DNA from 4 places in the Streptomyces rectiviolaceus genome. Region 4 is predicted to be linked to each of the others. Evidence: riboswitches for the same ligand, from Rfam matches in the RefSeq annotation. Region 4 holds a riboswitch; each other region holds the start of a gene.

Region 1 (4,485 bases), on a different contig from region 4:
CGCGCCGGTGCGCGACAGGACAGCGGCTCCCTCGGTTTCGCCGTCGCCCTCACCCCGTTGAGCGTCCGAAGGCCCCCCGGAGCAGGGCCCGGAAGGTGTCCGCCGCGGGATGCGACACATCAGTGCGGTGGACGACCGAGATCGTGCGGCGCAGATTCCCCGGCTCCAGCGGCCTGATCCCCACCGGGGTGGCCGCCGTCCGCGCCACCATCTCCGGTACGACGGCCACGCCGAGCCCCGCGCTGACCAGCGCACACACCAGCGCGTAGCCCGGGGTCTCGACCAGGACCGAAGGCGTCGCCCCGGCCCCGACGAGCGCGGACTCCACGCCCTGCCGGGGCGGATGCGTCGGCGCCATGCTGATCAGCGGCTGCCCGGCGAGCTCGGTCAGGGGCAGCCGCGAGGAGGCACCCGCGAGCGCGTGCCCGGGCGATGTCACCAGGACCAACTCCTCGACCAGGATCGGCTCCGCGGTCACGGAGGCGGGCAACGGCACCGGATCCGCCGGCTCGTAGGTGTGCGTGAGGGCCAGGTCGACCTCGCCCGCCGCCACGGCCGCGACGCCGAGCGGCGGTTCATAGCCCCGCACCGTCAGATCGATGTCCGGATGGGCGCGGCGGAACGCGGTCAGGGCGGGCGGCACCAGATGGATCCCGGCGGTGGTGAAGGTCCCCACGCGCAGCCTGCCGCCGGACAGGCCCGCGAGCCGGGCCAGTTCGTGGCGGGCCTGCTCCATCTCGTCCAGGACCCGGCGCGCCCGCGCCAGCAGCAGCTCGCCCGCGCCGGTCAGCCGAGCCCCGCGGTGGTGCCGGACCAGGAGAGCGGTGCCCGCCTCCCGTTCGAGCTTGGCCAGCTGCTGGGAGAGCGCGGGCACGGTGTAGCCGAGGCGCTCGGCGGCGCGGGTGATCGACCCGGCCTCGGAGACCGCCACCAGTGCGGCGAGCCGTGTCGGGTCGTACATGGCGTCTCCCGGTCCAGGGGCCGACGGGCGGCGGGGCTGTCCGACGGCGTGGGGCTAAACGTCTGCTTAAGGCAGACACAGGATATTCCACATACCTGCTGAAGGCAGAAGAACGGCAGGCTGGCGGTCATGGACGCACAACTGGTCGCCTTCACCGGAGTCGCCGCGGGCATGGTCGCCATGCCGGGCGCCGACTTCGCCGTCGTGGTGCGCAACTCCCTCGCATCCCGGCGCGCCGGAGTCAGCTGTGCGATCGGTGTCGCGGGCGGGCTCCTGGTGCACACGGCGCTCGCGGTGGCCGGGGTCGCGGCGGTCCTCGCGGCGGTTCCCACGCTGTTCCGGGCACTGCAGGTGCTCGGCGGTGCCTACGTGCTGTACCTCGGGTACCGCGCGCTGCGGTCGGCGGCGCGACCGCTGCGGAGCTTCTCCGCGCCGGACGGCGCGGAGATGCCGGCGGAGCAGCCTGCGGCCGGGGGCAGCCTGCGGCAGGGCTTCCTCACCAACGCGCTCAACCCCAAGGCACCCATCACCTTCCTCAGCGTGCTGCCCCAGTTCGTGCCCGCGGGCAGCCCCGCGATGCCCAGGACACTGCTGCTCGCGTCCATCATCGTGGCCCTTGCCCTGGTGTGGTTCCCGGTCGTCGCGCTCCTGGTCGACCGGCTCGGGCGCTGGCTGCGCAGGCCTCGTACGGCCCGTGCGATCGAGGGCGGCACCGGTGTCGCGCTCAGCGTCCTTGGCCTGGTGCTCCTCACCGAGGCCCTGATGGCGTGACGTCGTCCGGCGTGTCGCTGCCCCTGTCACTGCCCCTGTCCCTGTCTTTGTCCCTGCCCCTGTCCGAAGCGCGCACCAAGCGGGGAAGCAGACCCCAGAGGCCCGCACACATGACCAGCGTGCCCGCACTCGCGATGATCCCGCCGGTACGGCCCACCGCCACGTCCACGACCAGGAGCACGGAACCGGCGAGTGCGAACACCAGGACTGTCATGCCGATGCCGGCGAGGCGGGACGACACGCGCACGATCAGCGGCTTGGAGTGCTGCCCGAACAGGGTCCTGTGCACGGCGGCCGGGGCGGTGAACAGCGCCGCGGCGAGGACGGCGAGCAGCAGCGTGGTGACGTAGGTGGCGCGCTGCACCGTGTCGAGCGAGGGGAAGCGCTCGGTGAAGGCGAGGGTCAGCAGGAACGCGAAGAGGATCTGCACTCCGGTCTGCGTGACCCGCAGCTCCTGGAGGATCTCGGAGAAATTGCGGTCGGCGCGTTCGAAGCGTGTCTCGTTGCGCGGGGGCGGGTCGCCCGCGGTGGAACTGTTGTTTTCGGCCATGGCGCCCGAGTATCCGCGTCGACACCCTCCATGCCTGTCGGGCGCGCCGGTCAGCGGGTCGGGCTGGGGCCGGTCGAGCGGCGGAGGAGGCCGTGAGGCCCTCCTCCGCCGCCCTCCGACAGGCTTGCGGCCGACGGTCAGTGACGGGCGGTCAGTGACGGGCGGTCAGCGCACCCGGCCGTAGGAGACGCTCTTCGTCCAGATCTTCTCGAGCCGCACCACGGTGTTCGACTTGGGTGCGTGCCAGATCCGGCCCTTCCCGGCGTAGATGCCGACGTGGTAGACGCTCCGGCCGGAGCGGAAGAAGACCAGGTCGCCGCGGACGCGGTTGGACGCCGAGACATGGCGGGTCTTGTTGTACTGCTGTGCGGCGGTGCGTGGCAGCTTCTTGCCCGCGCGCTTGAACGAGTACTGGGTCAGGCCCGAGCAGTCGAACCGGTTCGGCCCCGTCGCTCCATAGCGGTACGGAGAGCCCTTCTTGGAGGCGGCGATCTTGAGCGCCTTCGTCCCGTGTGTCGCGGCCTCTGCTTCCGACGTGAGCCCTGGGGCCACGAGGGTGCCGCCTACGACGGCGAGTGTGAGGGCCGATACGGAACCGGCCCTGGTGAGCAGCGACGGAACATGATTCAGCGCGGTCATGCGCAACCCTTCGTCAGCCGCCTGTGAAGGATGACCTGTCGGATTCGGGCTGGCGAAGTTGCCCGGCCGCGATGTGCGGCTTCACCCCAAGGGTCGGCGTCCGGACCTTCCGGACCGACCCGTCATGCCTGGGTCCTCCACTCCTGCCGATGCACAGATGTCGACCGGTCATCCGGGTGGCGGCAGGACTCGGCGTCCGCCCGGACCGCCCCGCCGCTGTGGCGGGGGCTTGTCGTCGGAAGGGATCTTGACCCGTCAAGGGCAGAAATTCCGAGCCGAAACGGCGTTTTGTGAGGCTCCTCACGGCTGAACCGTTCGGGTGGACAAGGTCGGATTCGGGATCGGCCCGTGGAACCCGACGATCGTTCGACCAGCACCGGAACGAGGAATTCCGGCCATCGCGTACACATCTGACGCAACTGAAGACAGTCCAAAGAAGGACAATTGTCTACGCCGAACGAGGTAGCCCGTTTGGTTCGTTTGGAACCGGCCCCGGACGGTTCGGACTTCGGGTACGGAGATGAGGGGTACTCAGGAGGCCGATGGGGGCGGCACGGTGACCCGCCCGGCGCGCCGCTCGCCGTCGAGGACACGCAGCGCGCGGGCCAACGTCGGCGCGTGCACGGCGCTCTCGCCCCGCTGGTGCATGAGCGTCAGCGCGTCCCGCAGGGCGGTGGCGCTGGCGACCAGGGCCTGGGCGGCACGCAGGCCGCCATAGGTGTCCGAGGCGCGGGCGGGGTTGATCCGGCCCACCAGATCGACCACTTCGAGGTATCGGTCGATCAACTCGCCCTCGGCGCGGGTGAGTGCGGGCAGCGGGGGAAGTTCGGGCGGCAGCATCGGGAGGTTCACCCCGCGTCCGGGGTGCGCAGGGACGACTTGCGGGTCGCGATGATCCGGTCCACCAGGCCGTAGTCGACCGCCTCGGAGGCGTTGAGGATCTTGTCGCGCTCGATGTCGGCCGCGACGCGTTCCCGGCTCTGGCCCGTGTGTTGGGCGAGCAGTTTCTCCAGGTTCGCGCGGGTGCGCAGGAGTTCGTCGGCCTGGATTGCCAAGTCGGTCGCCTGGCCGTGGATCGGCTCGGCGATCGACGGCTGATGGATCAGTACCCGGGCGCCGGGCAGCGCGAACCGCTTGCCGGGGGTGCCCGCCGCCAGCAGGACGGCGGCCGCCGAGGCGGCCTGGCCCAGGCAGGTCGTCTCCACGTCGCAGGTGACGAACTGGATCGTGTCGTAGATCGCCGTCATCGCGCTGAACGAGCCGCCGGGGGAGTTGATGTAGAGCGAGATGTCGCGGTCGGGCGCCAGGTATTCCAGGTGCATGAACTGCGCCATCACGTCGTTGGCCGAGGTGTCGTCGATCGGCGTGCCCAGGAAGACGATGCGCTCCTCGAGCAGCTTCGAGTACGGATCGAGGGTCCGTTGCCCCGTGCTGGTGCGCTCGGTGAACTCGGGCAGGACATGGCGGGCGATCGGTCGGTTCATGGCACGTCTCTCCTCTGCCGGGGTCGGCTGCTCCCCAAGGCTTCCTGTAAAAAATGTACAGGACGTACGTAACGTCGTGG
Region 2 (4,485 bases), on a different contig from region 4:
TCGACGCCCGCCGAGCGGTAGGCGGCCTGGGTGAGGCCCGAGCAGTCGAAGGCGTTGGGGCCGGTGGCGCCCCATACGTACGGGCTGCCGAGCGCCTTGTAGGCGTATGAGACGGCTGCTGAGGCACGGGTGTTGGGGGCCTCGGCCGGGACGTTCCGGGAGGCGTCGCGGCCGGCGGCGCGGGACGCCCTGTCCTGCGCGCCGTCGCCCGTGAGATCCGCGCGCTGGTCACCGGTGAGCTGGGACAGCAGCCGCTTGGCCGCGTCGAGCTTTCCGTTGACCGTCTTCTTGTGCTTCTTCAGCTCCGCCTGGCGGGACTTGAGGTGCGTGAGGGTGTCGTCGGCCTCGGTGCGCAGCTGGTCGATCTCCTGGAGCTGCTTCTGCACGCCGGTGACGGTGGCGGCCTGACGGCTGTCCGCCCGGTCGGCGAGCGCGGCGCGCTCGAGGTACTGGTCGGGGTCGGAGGAGAGCGCGAGCTGGACGGCCGGGTCGATGCCGCCGCTGCGGTACTGCGCGGTGGCGATCGAACCGAGGCCCTCGCGCGCCGAGTTGAGCTTCTCCGTCTTGCGGGCCGCCTCGTCGCGCAGTTCGCCCAGGGACTTCTCGGCGCTCTCGGCCTTCTCCTTGGCGCCGTTGTACTTCTCGGTGGCGATCTCCGCCTCGCGGTAGAGCGCGTCGACCTTGGACTTCACCTCGGCCGGACTGAGCCGCGGATCCGCGTGTCCTGTCCCGTCGAAGGCGGTGGCAGTGGCGGCCCCGGCGAGGGCGATGGTGGCGGCGGTACGGGCCGTATGGCCGCTGAGCGAGCGCTGTCTGGGCTTGCGGTGCGCTGCCACGAAGAGGGCTCCTTAAGGTTCCGGCGGCGGCCCGCACAGGGGGAGCGGACCGCCGCCGGATTCTCGGCGGTGGTGTCCGACTGCCGCCCCTGGTCCGGGCGGCGGTGGGGAGCCGGTCACCTGACGAAGGACGCTAAACCTGGCCGTCACGGGTTGGTGACGGATTGTGCGCAACTGACGGAAGTGTGCCGTCGGTGACCGTATGTGACCGCGTGATCTGCCGGGCCAGGAGCCCTTGGCGTAGGCATGTGACCGATGCGGCGCTTGTGGCCCACCTGGCTACGGAGCGGTGATATGGCCCCGGCTAGGCTCCGGACTCATGGACGTTCTCACCCACCTCTTCGTCGGCCTGCACATCATCGGTATCGCCTCCCTCCTGGGCGGCTTCCTGACTCAGATGAAGCAGATGGGCCAGGGCACGGCCCGTTTCAACCCCGCGATGCTGCACGGCGCGCTGACGATGCTTGTCACGGGCGTGATCCTGGTGGGTCTCAACCAGGCGGACGACAACCCGGTCAACAACGTCAAGATCGGCATCAAGATGGCCGTCCTGATCGTGATCCTCGCGCTGGTCTATGTGAAGCGGGACGAGGAGAAGGTGGACAAGGGGATGTTCGGAGCCGTCGGTCTGCTGACCGTCGCCAACATCTTCATCGCGGTGCTGTGGACCTGACGTAACCGTCACACGAGAAAACGGCCCTCCACGCGCGCGTGGAGGGCCGTTTTCTCGTGTGACGCTTTCTCGTGTGACGGTTAAGCGGGCCGCACCACGCTGTGGATCGGCATGTAGTAGATCGACTCGACGCGGACGTTCGCGCCCGGCTTCGGGGCGTGGATCATCTTGCCGTCGCCGATGTAGATCCCTACGTGGCTGATGTCGTCGTAGAAGAAGACCAGGTCACCCGGCTTGGCGTCGGCGGTCTTCACGGTCGTGCCGACCTTCACCTGGTCCCACGTCGTACGCGGCAGGGAGATCCCCGCGGCCTTCCACGCGTCCTGGGTGAGCCCGGAGCAGTCGTAGGAGTCGGGGCCGGTGGCGCCCCACACGTACGGCTTGCCGATCTGCGCCTCCGCGAAGTTGATGACCTTCGCGGCCTTGGTCGCGTAGCCGCTGTCCGTGTCGCCGGAGCCGGAGCCCGTGCCGGAGCCGGAGCCCGTGTCCGGGGTCTCCGTGCCTCCGTCGTTCTGCTCCTTCTCGCGCTCCTTGGCCGCGGCCTCTTCCGCCGCCTTGCGCTTGGCCTCCGCCTCGGCCTCCTGCTTGCGGGCCAGCTCGGCGGCCTTGCGCTTGGCCTCTTCTTCCTTCTTCTTCTCGATCGCCGCGAGCCGCGCCTTTTCCTCGGCCGTCAGCTCCGAGAGCATCGTGCGCGCCTGGCCCAGCTTCTTCTGGACGGTCTGCTTGCTCGTCTTGAGCTCGTCCCGCGAGTCGCTCAGCGTCTCCAGGCTCTTGGTGGCCTTCGTACGCTGCTTCGTCGCCGAGGCCTGCTGCGTCTGGTAGTCGTCGACCGCCTTCTTCTGGCGCGCGGTCAGCCGGTCCGAAAGGTGGTTCTGGTCGAAGAAGCTCTGCGGGTCGTCGGCGAGCATCATCGTGGCGGTCTCGGAGACGCCGCCGGTGCGGTACTGCGCCGCGGCGAACGTGCCCAGCTCCTGGCGGGCCTCGTTCAGCTTGTCCGTGCGCTGGGCCACGTCGTCGAGGAGAGTGTCGACCTTCTTGCGCTGCTTGTCGGTGCGCTCCTTGGCCGAGTTGTACTTCTGTGTGGCCACGCCCGCCTGGTGGTAGAGATCGTCGACCTTCTTCTGGACCTCTTCGAGGCTGGGCTTCTGCGGCGCGGACGGTGCCGCCTGCGCGCTCTGCGACAGGAGGGCCACAGAGGTGAGGGCTGCCGTCGTGAGGCCGAGGGCTGGAGTGGCGCGTAGGCCGGCAATGCGGGTCCGCGGCTTGCGGTGCGACGCCAAGGGAGGCGACTCCTTCCGTAGACCGCCTACCGGGTTAGCTGTCGGGTTCGGGCGGATGGTTCCGGAAGGTTGCCCTACAGTCCCGTACTTCGTACGGGACCGATTCACCCCAAGTTCATCGTGGGTCCCCGGCTCCGAGGAGATCGAACTCGGCGGAGGCCACCCGTTCCCGGCGGGTTCGCCGGTGGGAGTACGAGCGGCCCGCGGAGCACGCTAGCCAACTCGTGTGGCCCGTGTGAAGGTTGATGTTCGATATGCCCGATACGTTTTCGTTACTTTACGAAGCTCTTGACGCGGGCACGCCGTGTCGTGGCGGAGAGTGACCGGGCGTGGGCGGGGCGTAGACAGATGGATGTGTCCGGAACCCGGGGCGGGTTGTCAGTGGGGCCGCCTAGACTCGGGAGGCGATGAGCAGCCTCTTTGATGACAGCTTCCTGGCGGACCTCAAGCCCTCGCGGGCTTCGGAGGAAGAGCACCCGCCGCCGCCCGAGGACAGTGCTCCGGAGCCCATTCCGGATGATCTGTTCGACGGGAAGTTCGACGCGCCCGCACCCCGGGACGCGCACTACCGCGGCGGCGCCCCGCGCCCCGTGATCGACCCGGCGGCCCTGCTCGACGGACTGAACGAGAACCAGCGCGCGGCCGTCGTGCACGCGGACTCCCCGCTGCTCATCGTCGCGGGCGCCGGCTCCGGCAAGACCCGCGTCCTGACGCACCGCATCGCGTATCTCCTGGCCGAGCGGCACGTGCACCCGGGGCAGATCCTGGCGATCACGTTCACGAACAAGGCCGCGGGCGAGATGAAGGAGCGCGTCGAGCAGCTCGTCGGGCCGCGGGCCAACGCGATGTGGGTGTCGACGTTCCACAGCGCGTGCGTGCGGATACTGCGCCGCGAGTCGAAGACGATCGGCTTCACCTCCTCCTTCTCGATCTACGACGCCGCCGACTCCAAGCGGCTGATGGCGCTGGTCTGCCGCGACCTGGACATCGACCCGAAGAAGTTCCCGCCGAAGTCCTTCAGCGCCAAGATCTCGAACCTGAAGAACGAACTGATCGACGAGGAGACCTTCGCGGGCCAGGCCGCCGACGGCTTCGAGCGGACCCTCGCCCAGGCGTACGCGATGTACCAGTCGCGCCTGCGCGAGGCGAACGCCCTCGACTTCGACGACCTGATCATGACGACGGTCAACATGTTCCGCGCGTTCCCGGACGTCGCCGCGCACTACCGCCGCCGCTTCCGCCACGTGATGGTCGATGAGTACCAGGACACCAACCACGCCCAGTACGCCCTGGTGCGCGAGCTGGTGGGCCCCGCAGGGGGCGAGGGGGACGACCCCGCCGAGCTCTGCGTCGTGGGTGACGCGGACCAGTCGATCTACGCCTTCCGAGGCGCCACGATCCGCAACATCCTCCAGTTCGAGGAGGACTACCCCGACGCGACGACGATCCTCCTGGAGCAGAACTACCGCTCCACGCAGACGATCCTGACCGCGGCCAACGCCGTCATCGAGCGCAACGAAAGCCGCCGCCCCAAGAACCTGTGGACCAACGCGGGCGCGGGCGCGGGCATCACCGGCTATGTCGCCGACACCGAGCACGACGAGGCGCAGTTCGTCGCCGACGAGATCGACCGCCTCACCGACGCGGGCGACGCGAAGGCGGGCGACGTCGCGATCTTCTACCGGACGAACGCGCA
Region 3 (4,485 bases), on a different contig from region 4:
TCAACGGCGGGACCGGACTCGCGTCCGTGACGGCGGCGACCTTCTTCGTACGCGTCGTGATGTCGCCCTTCGCGCACCCGCTCTTCACCGTGCTCACCGGCATCGGCTTCGGCATCGCCGCGCTCAGCGCGGAGCGCCAGAACTGGCGCCGCGTCCTGCTCCCGGTCGGCGGACTCCTCCTGGCGATGGGCCTGCACGCCCTGTGGAACGGCTCGGCGGTCTTCGGGGACTACGGCTTCTTCGCCGTGTACGCGCTCTTCATGCTGCCCGCCTTCGGCCTGCTCACCTGGCTGGTCATCTGGATCAGACAGCGCGGCCTGCGCATCGTGCGGGCCGAACTGCCCGCGTACGCACTCGCGGGCTGGCTCACCGCACCCGAGCCGTACGCCCTGGGCACCATGCGCGCCCGCACGCTGGCCCGCGACTACGCCTCCTACACGCAGGGCAAGGCCGCGGCGCGCACGGTCGCCCAGTACGAGACGTACGCGACGTCTCTCGCGCTCCTGCGGCACCGGGGGCGCAAGGGCCGCGCGGGCGCCGACTTCGTCGTACGGGAGCGGGAGTTGCTGCACGCGCTGTGGGAGCGCCGCGAGGCGGCACGGCCCGCCCTCGCGTACGCGGCGCGCGCGACGGCACCGGTGTTCGTACCGATGCCGCCGCCGTACGGATACCAGCAGCCGTACGGATATCAACAGCCGTACCAGCAGCCCTACCCGCAGCAACAGCAGCAGCCGCCGTACGGATATCCGTACGGCCGCCCGGCGATGCCCTACCCCGCGTACAACCCCTACCGCGGCTAGGCGGAAGCCGCCGTCAGCGCCGACACCTCGGCCTCCGTCAGCTCCAGCTCCCCCACCGCGAGCAGCGCGGGCAGCTGTTCGACCGTACGGGCCAACGCGATCGGCGCGGCCACCGTCGGCTGCGCCGCGAGCCACGCGAGGGCCACGGTCGCGAGCTCGGCGCCGCGCGCCTGGGCGACCTCGTCGAGGGCGGCGAGCACGCGCAGACCGCGGTCGGTGTCCAGGTGCTTGCCCGCGCCCTGGGCCCGCGCGCTGTCGACCGCCGCACCCGGGCGGTACTTGCCGGTCAGGAAGCCGGAGGCGAGCGCGTAGTACGGGACGGCGGCCAGGCCGGAGCGCGATGCGACCTGCTCCAGCGTGCCCTCGTACGTGTCGCGCGAGACGAGGTTGTAGTGCGGCTGCAGCACCGAGTAGCGCGCGAGGCCCTCGCGGTCGGAGAAGTCGAGGAACTCCTGGAGCCGGTCGGCGGTCACGTTGGACGCGGCGATGGCGCGCACCTTGCCGGACGTCACCAGGTCGTCGAGCGCGGTGATGATCTCCTCGACGGAGACCGTCGGGTCGTCGTAGTGCGTGTAGAAGAGGTCGATGTAGTCGGTGCGCAGGCGGCGCAGCGACTCCTCGACACCGGACTTGATGGTGTTCGCGGACAGGCCCTTGAAGTCGGGGTGGGCGCCGACCTTGGTGGCGAGCACGACGTCGGAGCGGTTGCCGCGCGCGGCGAGCCAGTTGCCGATGACGGTCTCGGACTCGCCGCCCTTGTTGCCGGGCGCCCAGGCCGAGTAGACGTCGGCGGTGTCGATGAAGTTGCCGCCCGCGGCGGTGTAGGCGTCGAGCACGGTGAAGGACTGCGCCTCGTCGGCCGTCCAGCCGAAGACGTTGCCGCCCAGTGCGAGCGGGAAGACCTCGAGGTCGGACGAACCAAGCTTGCGGAGAGAAGTCATACGGGACTCAACGCCCTTACGGATCGCGGAATTCCGTACAGCGGGATGCCGGTTCCGATCAGTGGGGCATCCGCTCGGGGAGAACCGGTGAGCGGGCGCCCTTGACCGGCAGCCCTGACGTCGGGGGGTTGCCGCCAGGACCGCCGGGGTTCTGGGGCTGCGTCAGAGGGACTGGCCCTTGCCGCGCAGCCACGCCGCCGGATCGACCCCGGTGGAGTCGCCGCCCGGGTGGACCTCCAGGTGGAGGTGCGCGCCGGTGACGTTGCCGGTGGCGCCGACGCGGCCGATGGTCTCGCCGGTGGTGACCTTCTGGCCGACGCTGACGTTCATCGAGGACTGGTGGCAGAACCAGATCTCGGTGCCGTCGTCGAGCTCAAGGACCGTGCGGTAGCCGTACGCCCCCGCCCAGCCGGCCTCCTTGATGGTGCCGGAGTGGATGGCCTTGATGGGCGTGCCCGTGGGAGCCGCGAAGTCCAGGCCGGTGTGGTAGCCGGAGGACCACATGGAGCCGGGCTGACCGAAGGTGCCGGTGAGCGTGTACGAGCCGACGGGGAGGGTGAAGCTCTTGGCGAGCTTGGCCAGGCGCTCCGCCTCGGCCTTGCGCTTGGCCTCCGCCTCGGCCTTCTTCTTCGCGGCGGCCTTCTCGGCGGCGATCTTCTTCTCGGCCGCGGTCTGCTTGGCGGCGGCCTGGGCGGCGGCTTCCTTGACGGCGGCTTCTTCGGCCGCCTTCTGGACCGCGTCGTCCGCCTGGTCCTGCTGGTTCTCGGCCTGCTCCATGATGCGGGCCCGCAGTGCCTCGCCCGCGTCCGTGGTGCCCTGCTCGGCGTCGGCGGTGCTGATGCCGGCGGCGCTCAGGGGCGCGGCGGCGGTCGTCACGCCGTTGTCCGCGGAACCGGAGCCGGAGCCGGAGTCGGAGGAGTCGTCGGATATCAAAGACCCCACGCCGGGAAGCGACTTGGCCTCCGGCAGCGAGTCCGTGACGGCCGAGAGGTCCGGCATCTCGATGGAGACCGGGGGCTTTCCGCCCTGCGCGGTGGCGATGCCGCCCGCGCCGACGGCGGCGATGACGCCTACGCCGAGAACAGTGGAGCTGCGGGCGAGCCCGCCACCGCCCCGCTTGTGGACGCGGTGCCTGCCGCGGACGGGACGGATGGACTCCTCGGTGGGATTCCATTCCTCCCAGGAACTGTCGTCGTACCCACCGAAGTCGTCGTCATTCGGTACGTACACGCCTTGGGGGGCAGGGCGGTTGGACGCCACTGGGGCGCACTCCTTTCCTTCCTTCTCGCCTACCGGGTTAGCTGACGGGTTCGGAGCAGGAAGGTCTCCTACGAACATCTGGCACGGATGCACAGATGCCCGATTCACCCCAATTAGTGGTTCCCCGGCTCCCTTTCGGGATTAGGCGCGTGCGCGCGGAGCCGACTCGAGTGACGGCTGGGACGACCGCGCTGCGTTATCGAACGTTAATAGACGGCAGGGTCGTATTCCAAGCCGTTCCGACTGATCGTTAACGACTTTGGCCTGCACTTAACGGGACACGGGGGTTCGGAACGGGGCGAGTTGACCCCACTTCTTCACACACCGGAGCTTCACATCTCCTTGACAGTACGTCAGTTGTTATGCGGAGTGGTGTCCTTCAGTCACGGCCGGTGACATCGGAGCCCGCGTCGGTCCAGCCGTCGGCCCCGGCGCCCCCGGTATCGCCCCCGGTATCGCCCCCGGTATCCCCAGCCATCAACGGCCGCCGCACCGCGAGCAACGCCATGTCGTCGGTCGTCCCGCCCCCGGTGTGCCGCCGCACTTCCTCGGTGAGCGTGGCCAGGAGCGCGTCCGGGCCGTTGGGCCCCGGAAAGATGCGGCCGCCGAGCCGCGCGGCCGGGTTGTAGAACTCGCCCCGGACGTCACGCGCCTCCGAGAGCCCGTCGGTGTAGAGCAGCAGCATCGCCCCCGGCGGGAACTCCGTCTCGTCCGCACGGTCCGGCCAGGCACCCAGGTCGCCCATCCCGAGCGGCAGCGCGGGCTCGGTGGCGGACAGCACGCACAGCCGTCCGTCGCCGCGCAGGAGCAGGGGCCCGGGGTGCCCGCGATTGACGAGGCGTACGAGACCGTCGCCGTGCGGGATCTCCGCGAGCACGGCGGTGGTGAACCCTTCGAAGGCGTCGAGCCCGTCGCGCCGCGTGCCCTCACGCGCGAGGGCCCGCTCCAGGCGCTGCGCCACGGCCTCCAGGGTGGCCTCCTGCTCGGCGGCCTCCCGGAACGCCCCGATGACGACGGCGACGGCCGCCACCGCGCCTATGCCCTTGCCGCGTACGTCGCCGACGATGACGCGTACGCCGTACGGGGTGTCCTGCACGGCGTACAGATCACCCCCGATGAACGCGTCGGCCTCCGCCGCCTCGTACCGCGCCGCGACATCGAGCCCGCCGATCCGGTGGTCCGGCTGCGGCAGCACGGCGCGCTGGGCCGCCTCGGCGATGGTGCGGGCGGAGGCGAGCTGTTCGTCGCTGCGGCGTACGACGCGGTTGATGACGACGGCGAGCACGGCGACGGTGGCCACCGTGATCAGTTCGGTGATCGCCTCGACGTCGGCGGTGGTGCTGCTCTTGAAGTGCAGGGCGAGCACGGCGGCGCAGGACCCCGCCCCGATGAGGGCGGTGGTGATCAGCGAGTAGAAGGGGGCCGCGATGAGCGGGGCGGCGGTGAAGAGGGGCGCGGCGGTGAACGCGGGTGGGGTCGAGATG
Region 4 (4,485 bases):
CAGCGGGACGTCGTCAAGAACGAGCGCCGCCAGCGCTACGACAACGTTCCGTACGGCACTGCCTTCGAGAAGCTGACCGCCCTCTCGTACCCCGAGGGCCACCCCTACCACCACACCCCGATCGGCTCCATGGCCGACCTGGACGCGGCGACGCTGGAGGACGCGCGGCACTTCTTCCGTACGTACTACGCGCCGAACAACGCCGTCCTGTCGGTCGTCGGTGACATCGACTCGCAGGAGACCCTCGCCTGGGTCGAGAAGTACTTCGGGTCCATCCCCTCGCACGACGGCAAGCAGCCGCCGCGCGACGGCTCGCTGCCCGACACGATCGGCAAGGAGCTGCGCGAGGTCGTCGAGGAAGAGGTACCGGCCCGCGCCCTGATGGCCGCCTACCGCCTCCCGGAGGACGGCACGCGCGCGTGCGACGCGGCCGACCTGGCGCTCACGGTCCTCGGCAGCGGCGAGTCGTCGCGGCTCTACAACCGCCTCGTGCGCCGCGACCGCACCGCCGTGGCCGCCGGATTCGGCCTGCTGCGCCTCGCCGGAGCCCCCTCGCTGGGCTGGCTGGACGTGAAGACCTCCGGCGACGTCGAGGTCCCCGTCATCGAGGCCGCCGTCGACGAGGAGCTCGCCCGCTTCGCGGAAGAGGGCCCCACAGCCGAGGAGATGGAGCGCGCCCAGGCACAGCTTGAGCGCGAGTGGCTCGACCGGCTCTCCACGGTGGCGGGCCGCGCGGACGAACTGTGCCGGTACGCCGTCCTGTTCGGCGACCCGCAGCTCGCCCTCACCGCCGTCGGGCGCGTCCTGGACGTCACCGCGGAAGAGGTCAAGGAAGCCGCAGCGGCCCGCCTGCGCCCCGACAACCGCGCGGTGCTCGTGTACGAGCCCATCGCCCCTGAGGCCGCCGAAGCCACCGACGAGGACGAAGAGGAGGCCGCGAAGTGAGCGAGGCCGCAACGATGCAGTTCCACCCGCAGCCCCAGGCGGGCACCGCACGGCCGTGGGCCTTCCCCGCGCCCGAGCGCGCCACCCTGGACAACGGCCTCACCGTGCTGCGCTGCCACCGCCCCGGCCAGCAGGTCGTCGCCGTGGAGATCCACCTCGAGGCGCCGCTCGACGCCGAGCCCGCGGGCCTCGACGGCGTCGCGACGATCATGGCGAGGGCCTTCAACGAAGGCACCGACAAGCACTCCGCCGAGGACTTCGCCGCCGAACTCGACCGCTGCGGCGCCACCATGGACGCGCACGCCGACCACCCCGGCGTCCGTGTCTCCCTCGAAGTCCCGGTCTCCCGCCTCCCGAAGGCGCTCGGCCTGCTCTCCGACGCCCTGCGCGCCCCCGCCTTCGCGGACAGCGAGATCGAACGCCTCGTACGCAACCGCCTGGACGAGATCCCGCACGAGGCCGCCAACCCGGCACGCCGCGCCGCCAAGGAGCTCTCCCGGCAGCTGTTCCCGGCCACCTCGCGCATGTCGCGCCCCCGCCAGGGCACCGAGGAGACGGTCACGCCCATCGACTCGGCGGCGGTGCGCACCTTCTACGAGAAGCACGTGCGTCCCGCCACGGCGACCGCCGTCGTCGTGGGCGACCTGACCGGCATCGACCTGGACGCCGTCCTCGCCGACACCATCGGGGCCTGGACGGGCGGCACGGCCGAGCCGCGCCCGGTGCCCCCGGTGACCGCCGACGACACCGGGCGTGTCGTCATCGTGGACCGCCCCGGCGCCGTCCAGACGCAGCTGCTCATCGGCCGCGTGGGCTCTGACCGGCACGACCGCGTCTGGCCCGCCCAGGTGCTCGGTACGTACTGCCTGGGCGGCACCCTCACCTCGCGCCTCGACCGCGTCCTGCGCGAGGAGAAGGGATACACCTACGGAGTGCGGGCGTTCGCCCAGGTCCTGCGTTCCGCTCCGGACGGCACGGGCGCCGCGATGCTGGCCATCAGCGGCTCCGTGGACACCGAGTCCACGGGCCCCGCCCTCGACGACCTGTGGAAGGTTCTGCGCACTCTCGCCGCGGACGGCCTCACGGACGCCGAGCGCGATGTCGCCGTGCAGAACCTGGTGGGCGTGGCCCCGCTCAAGTACGAGATGGCGGCGTCCGTCGCGGCCACCCTCGCCGACCAGGTCGAGCAGCACCTGCCGGACGACTTCCAGGCGCAGCTGTACCGCCAGTTGGCCGCGACCGGCACCGTGGAGGCCACCGCCGCCGTGGTGAGCGCCTTCCCCGGGGACCGGCTCGTGACGGTGCTCGTCGGTGACGCCGCGCAGATCGAGGAGCCCGTCAGGGCGCTCGGCATCGGTGAAGTGAGTGTGGTCACGGGCTGAGTGCGGCCCGAGTGCGGTCTGAGTGACAGTCAGGACATATCGGGACCCCAGTGGCGGAAAAAGCTGCTGGGGTCCTCATATGTCCGAATTGATATGGAGGTTACGTGTCTGACCTGTGGCGTGCGCTACAAAAGGTCTGATCCGTTTGTCGATTGAAAGATGCCCCGCTTAGCGTCTGGTCCGGCTGTCCGTCATGCAGTACGCCGCAGCCGCGGCACCGGACAGTCATCGCCGAGTCCCCGTACGGCGCGAGCCAGGGGAGCCGGGGACCCACATGTCCCCCTGGGGTGAATCGGGAACCTTGCCGAGAGGCGAGGGACTCGTAGGAGACCTTCCTGCTCCGAACCCGTCAGCTAACCCGGTAGGCGAGAAGGAAGGAAAGGATCAGCCGCTTCATGGCGTTCACCCGTGCCACCGGGAAGCACCGTCGCCCGAGCCGCCTCACGCGTACGACCGCGAACGTGGCGGGCGTCGCCGCCCTCACCACCACCGGTGTCATCGGAGGCCTGGCCGCTCCGGCGCTCGCCGCCGACGAGGCGCCGGCTCCGCAGCACACCGGCCTGACCCAGGCCATCTCCGTGGGCGACTCGCTCGCCCAGAGCATCGACGCGCAGGCCGCTGCCCAGCAGCAGGCCGCCGACGACGCCGCAGCCGCCAAGAAGGCCGAAGAGGCCGCCAAGAAGAAGGCCGAAGAGGCCAAGCGCAAGGCCGAGGCCGAGGCGAAGGCCAAGGCCAAGAAGGAGCGCGAGGCCAAGGAGCGTGCCGCTCGCGAGGCCGAGCGCAAGCGCCTCAACAGCTACGTCTCCCCGATCACCGGCTCGTCCATCTCCACGGGCTACCAGACCGGCGGCGCCATGTGGTCCTCCGGCAGCCACACCGGCGTCGACTTCCACGCCGCGTCCGGCACCTCGGTCCACGCGGTCGGCTCCGGCACCGTGGTCGAGGCCGGCTGGGGCGGCGCCTACGGCAACAACGTGGTCATCAAGATGAACGACGGCACGTACACCCAGTACGGCCACATGTCGTCCCTCGGTGTCACGGTCGGCCAGGCGGTCACCCCGGGCCAGCAGATAGGTCTCTCCGGCTCGACCGGCAACTCCAGCGGCCCGCACCTCCACTTCGAGGCCCGCACCGGCGAGGACTACGGCACGGACATCGACCCCGTCTCGTACCTCCGCTCGCACGGCGTCAACGTCTGATCCACGCGGTCGCGTGAAGCGCATCTGATTCAGCGAAAGCCCCGGCTCGTCGAGAGCCGGGGCTTTCGCCGTTCCCGTACCGCCTTTGGCCAAAAGTATCCATGGATTTCGGCCAGCTGTCGGAAATTCAGTCGCTCTGCAATAGAGTCGCTGAACAGGCGTCGATCGACCGCGTTTCGCGGGGATTAAGGCGGAGGTCAGGGCATGCGCATTCCCGCGCACTCGGTATGCACGGCGATCCGGGACGACATCGTCTCCGGTGTCTACGAACGGGGCGGCCGGCTCACCGAGGAACTGCTCGCGCGCCGCTACGGAGTCTCCCGCGTCCCCGTGCGCGAGGCCCTGCGCACCCTCGAGGCCGAGGGCTTCGTCGTCACGCGCCGGCACGCGGGCGCGTGCGTCGCTGAGCCCACCGAGCAGGAGGCGGCCGACCTCCTGGAGGTCCGCATGCTCCTGGAGCCGCTAGGGGCCGCCCGCGCCGCACAGCGCCGCACGGAGGCGCACCTGAAGGTCCTGCGCGGCCTCGTCAGGCTCGGCCAGGAGCGCTCGAGGCGCGGTCAGAGCGAGGATCTGCGCTCGCTGGGCGGCTGGTTCCACGAGACGCTCGCCCAGGCGTCAGGCAGCCCGGGTCTCACAGCGCTGCTCACCCAGCTCCGGCACAAGATCGCCTGGATGTACGTCGTCGACGTCTCGGCTGCCTCCGCGGAGTCCTGGGCGGAGCATGCCGCGATCGTCGACGCGGTGGCGCGCGGCGACGCGGAGCGGGCCAGGTCTCTCACCGCGGCCCACGCGGAGCGGGCGACGGCCGCGCACCGACTGCGCTTTCCCGCACGCGGTGAGCGGGGCCGCGACCGTGATCGTGTGAGGGATTCGCAACATGCCGTAAACACGGTGGGCCTCCGGCATTAACAGAAGCGCCGTATACAAAGAAGTGGTATTCGGCGGGAGATTATTTCTGC

Evidence for each region. Region 4 has a riboswitch for cyclic di-AMP ahead of ABD378_RS32150 (M23 family metallopeptidase). Riboswitches for the same ligand answer to the same signal wherever they lie in the genome.
Region 1: linked by a shared signal. The riboswitch ahead of ABD378_RS32750 (C40 family peptidase) and the one ahead of ABD378_RS32150 (M23 family metallopeptidase) in region 4 are both predicted to bind cyclic di-AMP.
Region 2: linked by a shared signal. The riboswitch ahead of ABD378_RS17645 (C40 family peptidase) and the one ahead of ABD378_RS32150 (M23 family metallopeptidase) in region 4 are both predicted to bind cyclic di-AMP.
Region 3: linked by a shared signal. The riboswitch ahead of ABD378_RS19055 (M23 family metallopeptidase) and the one ahead of ABD378_RS32150 (M23 family metallopeptidase) in region 4 are both predicted to bind cyclic di-AMP.

Annotation. Positions count from the first base shown of each region.
Region 1 is NZ_BAAAUG010000138.1:29,551-34,035, forward strand. It holds gene ABD378_RS32730 (ATP-binding protein) at 1-61, shown strand, start outside; gene ABD378_RS32735 (LysR family transcriptional regulator) at 50-961, opposite strand; gene ABD378_RS32740 (LysE family translocator) at 1,091-1,732, shown strand; gene ABD378_RS32745 (DUF6328 family protein) at 1,710-2,282, opposite strand; gene ABD378_RS32750 (C40 family peptidase) at 2,448-2,921, opposite strand; cyclic di-AMP (ydaO/yuaA leader) riboswitch at 2,925-3,097, opposite strand; gene ABD378_RS32755 (hypothetical protein) at 3,453-3,761, opposite strand; gene ABD378_RS32760 (ATP-dependent Clp protease proteolytic subunit) at 3,770-4,405, opposite strand.
Region 2 is NZ_BAAAUG010000057.1:20,014-24,498, reverse strand. It holds gene ABD378_RS17655 (C40 family peptidase) at 1-836, opposite strand, end outside; gene ABD378_RS17650 (hypothetical protein) at 1,156-1,509, shown strand; gene ABD378_RS17645 (C40 family peptidase) at 1,590-2,789, opposite strand; cyclic di-AMP (ydaO/yuaA leader) riboswitch at 2,798-2,954, opposite strand; gene pcrA (DNA helicase PcrA) at 3,197-4,485, shown strand, end outside.
Region 3 is NZ_BAAAUG010000064.1:11,517-16,001, forward strand. It holds gene ABD378_RS19045 (PrsW family intramembrane metalloprotease) at 1-800, shown strand, start outside; gene ABD378_RS19050 (aldo/keto reductase) at 797-1,741, opposite strand; gene ABD378_RS19055 (M23 family metallopeptidase) at 1,904-3,001, opposite strand; cyclic di-AMP (ydaO/yuaA leader) riboswitch at 3,013-3,159, opposite strand; gene ABD378_RS19060 (PP2C family protein-serine/threonine phosphatase) at 3,381-4,485, opposite strand, start outside.
Region 4 is NZ_BAAAUG010000132.1:33,932-38,416, forward strand. It holds gene ABD378_RS32140 (M16 family metallopeptidase) at 1-945, shown strand, start outside; gene ABD378_RS32145 (M16 family metallopeptidase) at 942-2,327, shown strand; cyclic di-AMP (ydaO/yuaA leader) riboswitch at 2,547-2,709, shown strand; gene ABD378_RS32150 (M23 family metallopeptidase) at 2,723-3,526, shown strand; gene ABD378_RS32155 (GntR family transcriptional regulator) at 3,731-4,435, shown strand.